Linked DNA regions of Alloalcanivorax dieselolei B5. The main gene of each other region encodes a partner of the protein of the gene in region 2 in a complex. Links are inferred from orthologs where the notes say so. Each region holds a gene or a part of one and is shown on either strand. Other genes may lie near its edges.

What was found. Proteins that work in one complex are often made in the same cells at the same time.
Region 1: rpmE (region 2) and rplV share a complex: the UniProt entries of both Bacillus subtilis proteins name them as parts of the 50S ribosomal subunit. The link is inferred for Alloalcanivorax dieselolei B5 from one-to-one orthologs.

The regions. Positions count from the first base shown.
Region 1 is NC_018691.1:4,197,643-4,201,444, forward strand. The notes cover bases 528-3,356. They hold rplV (50S ribosomal protein L22), read right to left. Parts: upstream 2,200-3,356; coding sequence 1,855-2,199; downstream 528-1,854. Other genes in these bases: rpsQ (30S ribosomal protein S17), read right to left, coding at 528-533; rpmC (50S ribosomal protein L29), read right to left, coding at 536-727; rplP (50S ribosomal protein L16), read right to left, coding at 731-1,144; rpsC (30S ribosomal protein S3), read right to left, coding at 1,158-1,850; rpsS (30S ribosomal protein S19), read right to left, coding at 2,210-2,485. Outside these bases: rplN (50S ribosomal protein L14), read right to left, coding at 1-211; more of rpsQ, read right to left, coding at 264-527; more of rplW, read right to left, coding at 3,357-3,648; rplD (50S ribosomal protein L4), read right to left, coding at 3,645-3,802. UniProt on the Bacillus subtilis protein: This protein binds specifically to 23S rRNA; its binding is stimulated by other ribosomal proteins, e.g. L4, L17, and L20. It is important during the early stages of 50S assembly.
Region 2 is NC_018691.1:4,418,995-4,422,897, forward strand. Bases 232-3,161 are described here. They hold rpmE (50S ribosomal protein L31), read right to left. Parts: upstream 1,841-3,161; coding sequence 1,622-1,840; downstream 232-1,621. Other genes in these bases: B5T_RS19790 (malic enzyme-like NAD(P)-binding protein), read right to left, coding at 232-1,429; B5T_RS19800 (primosomal protein N'), read left to right, coding at 1,975-3,161. Also shown: B5T_RS19785 (ANTAR domain-containing response regulator), read left to right, coding at 1-52; more of B5T_RS19790, read right to left, coding at 155-231; more of B5T_RS19800, read left to right, coding at 3,162-3,903. UniProt on the Bacillus subtilis protein: Binds the 23S rRNA. While neither of the L31 paralogs is essential, this protein seems to function as the main L31 protein.

The DNA of each region.
Region 1 (3,802 bases), 220 kb from region 2 along the record:
GACGCACACCACGACGGGTACGTACCACGACAGCGCTCATCACGTCGCCTTTTTTAACACGACCACGCGGAATCGCTTCCTTTACTGTGACCTTGATGATGTCACCAATGCCTGCATAGCGGCGGTGGGAGCCACCCAGCACCTTGATGCACTGCACTCGACGAGCACCGCTGTTATCGGCGACTTCGAGCATGGTTTCGGTCTGAATCATCGCTTACTCTCTCCAACTCCTGCCCTGTGCAGGCAGCCACAGCATTCTCTCATCAGGCCTGAACGGCCTGCTCCACTACGCTGACCAGCATCCAGCTTTTACGCTTGGACAGCGGACGGCATTCTTCGATGGTGACCAGGTCGCCTTCGCCACACTGGTTTTGCTCATCGTGAGCCATCAGTTTGGTAGAACGCTTGATGATCTTGCCATAAATGGGGTGCTGTACCCGGCGCTCAACCAATACGGTGATGGTCTTATCACCTTTACTGGAAATCACTTTACCGGTAACGGTCCGGCGCAGTTTCTGTTTCGACTCTGCCATGATTAGTTACCCTGTTTTTCCCGCAGAATGGTCTTCACACGTGCAATATCACGGCGGACCGTCCCAAGCTGATGGGTTTGGGAAAGCTGACCGGATGCTTTCTTCATGCGCAGCTTGAACTGTTGTTCCAGCAGCTCAAGGTGCTGCTCGCGCAACTGCTCAACACTTTTTTCTTTCAGTTCGCTCGCTTTCATGGCTTACATCACCGTCCGAGTCACGACACGGGTGCTGACCGGCAGCTTGGCCGCGGCCAGACGGAACGCTTCACGCGCCACGTCTTCGGAAACACCTTCCATTTCGTAGAGCATGCGGCCCGGCTGAATCTGGGCTACCCAGTACTCCACGCTACCTTTACCTTTACCCATCCGCACTTCGAGCGGCTTCTGGGTAATCGGCTTATCGGGGAAGACCCGAATCCAGATCTTACCGCCACGCTTGATGTGACGGGTCATGGCCCGACGAGCCGCTTCGATCTGACGCGCGGTGATCCGGCCACGGCCGGTGGCCTGCAGGCCGATGGTGCCAAAAGACACCTTGTTGCCGCGCTGTGCCAGGCCACGGTTACGGCCCTTATGAATTTTCCGGAATTTGGTACGCTTCGGCTGCAACATCGTTCGTTACCTTTTAACCACGGCCGCGTTTTTTCGCGCCCTTGGACTGCTTCTGCTCTTCCTGAACCTGCTCCATGCCACCAAGCACTTCGCCACGGAAGATCCAGACCTTCACACCGATGGTTCCGTAGGTGGTCTCAGCACGCACGTTGGCGTAATCGATGTCCGCACGCAGAGTATGCAGCGGCACGCGACCTTCACGGTACCATTCCGTACGAGCAATCTCGGCACCACCCAGACGACCAGAAAGCTGGACCCGAATACCTTGGGCACCGGCCTTGAGCGCGTTTTGCACCGCACGCTTCATAGCGCGGCGGAACATAACGCGGCGTTCGATCTGGCCAGCGATATTATCGGCTACCAGACGGGCATCCACATCGGGCTTACGCACTTCCTCGATGTTGATGTGCACCGGCACACCCATCTTGGCAGCGACGTCGCGACGCAGGCGCTCAACGTCCTCGCCCTTCTTGCCGATCACGATCCCCGGACGTGCCGTGGAGATGGTGATGCGAACGTTTTCGGACGGACGCTCGATCTTAATTCGGCTCACCGAGGCATTCTTGAGGCGCTTGAACAGATACTCACGCACCTCGAGATCGGTTACCAGGCAGTCAGCATAGGTCTTGGGACCCGCATACCACAGGGAGTTGTGCTCCTTGACGATGCCCAGACGAATACCGATCGGATGAACTTTCTGACCCATCTGGTTACTCCTGACCTTCCGAGACTTTTACAGTGATGTGGCAGGTACGCTTGAGAATGCGATCCGCCCGCCCTTTCGCGCGGGGCCGAATACGCTTCATCGACATGCCTTCATCCACGTAGATGGTGGATACTTTCAGCTCATCCACATCGGCGCCGTCGTTGTTTTCCGCGTTAGCAATCGCGGACTCCAGCACCTTCTTAACAATCTTGGCCGCCTTCTTGGGGCTAAAGGCGAGAACATTCAACGCCCTTTCCACCTCCAGACCTCGGATCTGGTCGGCCACCAGGCGGGCTTTCTGAGCCGAAATTCTTGCGCCCCGCAGACGGGCTGCAACTTCAGTCGCCATGGCTGTCACCTTATCGCTTAGCCTTTTTGTCCACGATATGCCCGCGGAAGTTACGGGTCAGGGCGAATTCGCCCAGCTTGTGGCCCACCATGTGCTCGGAAACCAATACCGGAACATGCTGACGGCCGTTATGTACCGCGATGGTCAAACCCACCATCTCCGGGATGATCATGGAGCGACGGGACCAGGTTTTGATCGGCTTACGGGAGCCGGCTTCCACCGCTTCTTCCACCTTCTTCAACAGGTGGTGATCCAGAAACGGACCTTTTTTCAGTGAACGTGGCACAGCCTGAACCTCTCTCTATCCCTTACTTACGACGGTCGCGCACAATCATCTTGGAGGTGCGCTTGTTGGTACGGGTTTTGTGGCCCTTGGTCGGTACACCCCAGGGGGTTACCGGATGACGGCCACCGGACGTACGCCCTTCACCACCACCATGGGGGTGATCCACGGGGTTCATGGCCACACCGCGAACAGTGGGTCGAACACCGCGCCAGCGGGTTGCGCCGGCCTTACCCAGCGAGCGCAGGCTGTGCTCACTGTTGGATACTTGCCCGATGGTGGCGCGGCACTCAGCGTGCACCTTACGCATTTCGCCGGAGCGCAAACGCAGGGTTACATACTGTCCATCCTTCGCCAGCAGCTGGACAGAAGTACCCGCGGAGCGAGCCAGCTGACCACCTTTACCGGGCTTCAGTTCCACATTGTGAATCGTGGAACCCAGCGGAATGTTGCGCAGCGGCAGAGCATTACCCACCTTGATCGGAGCATCTTCGCCGGACTGAACGCGGTCGCCGGCTTTCAGATCTTTCGGCGCCAAAATGTAACGACGCTCGCCATCCAGATACTTCACCAGCGCGATGTGCGCGGAACGGTTCGGATCGTATTCCAGACGCTCCACCACACCCTGGACACCGTCCTTATTACGACGGAAATCCACTACGCGGTATTTCTGCTTGTGACCACCACCTTTATGACGGGTGGTGATACGGCCGTTGTTGTTACGGCCGCCATTCTTGGCCTTGGCTTCCAGCAAGGGCGCGTAGGGAGCACCTTTGTGCAGCTCCTCGTTGACCACCTTTACGACAAAGCGGCGGCCCGGAGAAGTCGGCTTGGTCTTAACAATCGCCATGATTACTTACTCCCTTACCTTACTCAGCGCCCAGGAAGTCAATATCCTGGCCTTGTTCAAGGGATACGTAGGCCTTCTTCCAGTCGCTACGCTTACCGGCGACACGACCGAAGAACTTGCGCTTGCCTTTCACGTTCAGAGTCCGAACGTTGCGCACCTTGACCTCGAACAGAGCTTCCACGGCAGCTTTGATTTCCGCTTTGGTAGCGTCTTTTGCCACTTTGAAAGCGAAGGCATTGCTACTCTCGGTCGCGTCGGTGGCCTTTTCGGAAAAGTGCGGTGCAAGCAGCACTTTTAAAATGCGCTCTTTGTTCATGCCAGCGCCTCCTCAAGTTTCTTCAGAGCCGGCACGGTCACCAGCACCTTGTCAAAGGCGATCAGGCTGACCGGATCCACACCGCTGGCATCGCGGATGTCGACCTTCGGCAGGTTACGAGCTGCCAAATACAGGTTCTCATCCACATCATCAG
Region 2 (3,903 bases):
AAATGCCAGCCAGGCCGTGTCGCCGAAACCACTGCCGGAGGGAGAAGAGTGACCCACCACGCCCTCACTTCGCGAACCAGGCCACCGCGCGCCCCTGCCTGAAGGACCCACCCCAAAAGTGCTGCCCAACTGAATCGGGCAGCGGCGACACGCCTTACAGTTCCGGGAAGATATCGTCCAGGGACTTGAGCGGGTAGTGAGACGGGTAGCCTTTGCGGGCGACGCCGGAATCCACCGCGGCACGGGCCACGGCGGCGGAGACCCGGCCCAGCAGGCGCGGATCGTTGGGCTTGGGAATGATGTATTCCGGACCGAAGTTCAACGGCTCGCCACCATAGGCTTCCAGTACCTCCTGGGGCGGCGCCTCACGGACCAGCTCGGCGATGGCGTGAACCGCCGCCAGCTTCATGTCCTCGTTGATGGAGGTGGAGCGCACGTCCAGGGCTCCGCGGAACATGTACGGGAAGCACAGAACATTATTGACCTGGTTCGGATAGTCGGAGCGGCCGGTAGCGATGATGGCATCGGCACGGGCGGCCTTGGCCACTTCCGGGCGGATTTCCGGGTCCGGGTTGGCCAGCGCGAAGATGATCGGTTTGTCGGCCATCTTCTTCACCATTTCCGGCGTCAGCATATCCGGGCCGGACACACCGATGAACACATCGGCGCCCTCGATGGCGTCATCCAGAGTGCGCTTGTCGGTGTCGTTGGCCAGCGCCGCTTTGTACTGGTTAAGATCATCACGGCGGTTGTGGATCACACCTTTGCGGTCCAATACCAGGATGTTTTCCTTGCGCGCGCCCATTTCAATCAACAACCGCACGGAAGCAACACCGGCGGCGCCGGCACCGACGCACACCACCTTGATATCCCCGATGCGCTTGTTCTGGATTTCCAGCGCGTTGAGCAACCCGGCGCCGACCACGATGGCGGTACCATGCTGATCATCATGGAACACCGGCACGTCGCAGATTTCCTTGAGTACGCGTTCGATCTCGAAGCATTCCGGCGCACGGATATCTTCCAGGTTGATACCGCCAAAGGTGGTATGAATGCGCACCACGGTATCAATGAACGCCTGCGGATCCTCCGCTTCCACTTCGATGTCGAACACATCAATGCCGGCGAACAGCTTGAACAGGATGCCCTTGCCTTCCATCACCGGCTTGGAAGCCAGCGCGCCCAGATTGCCCAATCCCAGGATGGCGGTGCCATCACTGATCACCGCCACCAGGTTGCCTTTGGCGGTAAAACGGTAAGCCAGCTCCGGTTCGCGCGCGATTTCACGCACCGGTTCTGCTACGCCGGGGCTATAGGCCAAGCTGAGGTCACGACTGGTTTTCGCGCTTTTGGTCACCTCGACGCTGATCTTCCCTGGACGTGGTTTGGCATGATAATCCAGGGCCGCCTTCTTGAAATCCTCGGACATGGTGGTCTCCGCTCCCCGAAACGGGCTTTAAAACACTATATTGGCCAAATAAATATCAATCGACGTAAATTTCCATCGATATCAACACTATCGATGCAAAACCGTCATTTGTGTAAAACAATGCTGCCGATGAACGTAAAAAGCACCCTTCCGGGTGCTTTTTACAGGTGGAACGCCAAGCAATGAGAACGATCAGTTCTTCTTGGAGCGCACCACACCAAAGCGCTGCTTGAACTTGTCGATCTGACCGCCGCTGTCCGCCTGCTTCTGCTTGCCGGTGTAGAACGGGTGGCAGGCGGAGCATACGTCCACGGAAAAATCACCCGCACGGGTGGACCGGGTCTGGATGACGTTTCCGCAGCTGCAGGAAATCGCCACGTCCTGGTATTCAGGATGAATGTCTGCTTTCATAACTGGGCTCCATTGCGTGTCGCTACCCGATCTTGGCCGGGCACCACACTGGCTTACGCCGGGAAAAGTGAACGCGAACTATATCAGTTTGCGCCCGATGCGCAAGCTGTAACCGCTGTTTTCCGGATTTCCACGTGCCGCTCTCCTCCTTACAGGTTGCCTTGCCGGTCCCCCTGCCAGGCTGTTTTGACTATTCCCTGCCACCGGAGACGCCGGTGCCGCCCCGTGGCGCCCGGGTGGAAGTGCCGTTCGGCAAACGGACCCTGGTGGGCGTGGTTCACGGCCATCAGCCCAGTAGCCTGAAGACCCTCAAACCGGTCAAACAGGTACTCGACGAAGCGCCGATCATCGATGAGCGGCTCTACGCCCTGTGCGAATGGGCCGCCGGCTACTATCACCATCCCCTCGGCGAAGTACTGAACTTCGTGCTGCCGACGCTGCTGCGCCAAGGGCAGGCGGCACGGCCGGACGCCGAGATCCGCTGGCGCATCACCGATCGCGGCCGGCACGTGACGCCGGACCGCCTGAAGCGGGCGCCGCGCCAACAGGAAGCCCTGGCCCTGCTGGCCGAACACCCGGACGGCCTCACCCCGGCCATGCTGGAAGCACTGTCGGTATCGCGTCCGGCGCTCCAGGCCCTGCGCGAGAAGCAGTGGGCGGAGCGCGAAGAGCACCTGCCCCAGGTCCCGCCGCTGCCAGCGGATGTGCTGGCCGAGCCTGCTCTGAGCGCCAGCCCGGAGCAGCGTCTGGCGATCGAAGCGATCAATCAGGCCAGCGGTTTTCAGCCGTTTCTGCTGGATGGCGTCACCGGCAGCGGCAAAACCGAAGTGTATCTGCAAGCCATGGCGCCAGTGTTGGCGGCCGGCCATCAAGTACTGGTGCTGGTGCCGGAAATCGGCCTGACGCCGCAGACACTGCGCCGTTTCCGCCAACGTTTCGCGGTGCCGGTGACGGTCATGCATTCGGGCCTGAACGACCGCGAGCGGCTGGAAGCCTGGCTTGCCGCCGGCGAAGGCCGGGCACGCATCATTATCGGCACCCGCTCGGCGATATTCACACCGTTGCATTCTCCGGGGCTGATCATCGTCGACGAAGCCCACGACGGATCCCTCAAACAACAGGACGGTTTGCGCTATCACGCCCGGGATCTGGCCACCTGGCGCGCCCGCCAATGGAATATTCCGGTGGTCCACGGCAGCGCCACTCCGGCCCTGGAAACCCTGCATCTGGCCCACACCGACCGCTACCAGTGGCTGCGTTTGCGCGAACGGGCGGGCGGCGCCGCGCTGCCGGATATCGAGCTGCTGGATGCCCGCGATGCCGCCCCGGACGCGCCCCTGCTGCCCTCCGCCCTGGCCGCCATCGAAGACACCGTGCGCCGTGGCGAGCAGGCCCTGGTGTTCCTCAACCGGCGCGGCTTCGCCCCAGTGATCCTGTGCCGGGATTGCGGCTGGCAGGCGGAATGCCCGCGCTGCGACAGCGTCATGACCTGGCATCGCAGCTTGTCGCAGTTGCGTTGCCACCATTGCGATCATCAGCAGCGGGTACCACGCCGCTGCCCGGAATGCGGCTCCAGCAATCTGATTGACGCCGGCGCCGGCACGGAAAAACTGGAGGCCCTGTTAAGTGATCACTGCCAGGCGCCGGTGGTCCGCATCGATCGTGATACCACCCGCCGCAAGGGCAGCCTGGATGCCAAACTGGCGGAAATCCGGGGCGGCGCGCCGGCGGTGCTGGTGGGCACGCAGATGCTGGCGAAAGGTCACCATTTCCCCCGTCTGAGCCTGGTGGTGATCACCAATCTGGACGCGGGCTTTCTCAGCGCCGATTTCCGCGGCCCCGAACAGGCCGCGCAATTGCTGCTGCAAGTGGCCGGCCGCGCCGGCCGCAAGGACCTGCGTGGCCGGGTGCTGCTGCAAAGCCGCCATACCGATCATCATTTGGTGCGCCTAGCCGCCGCCGGCGACTATCACGCCCTTGCCGACACGCTGCTGGAGGAACGGCGGATGGCCGGGCTGCCCCCGTTCGGTCATCTCGCTCTGCTGCGCTGCGAGGCCATGTCC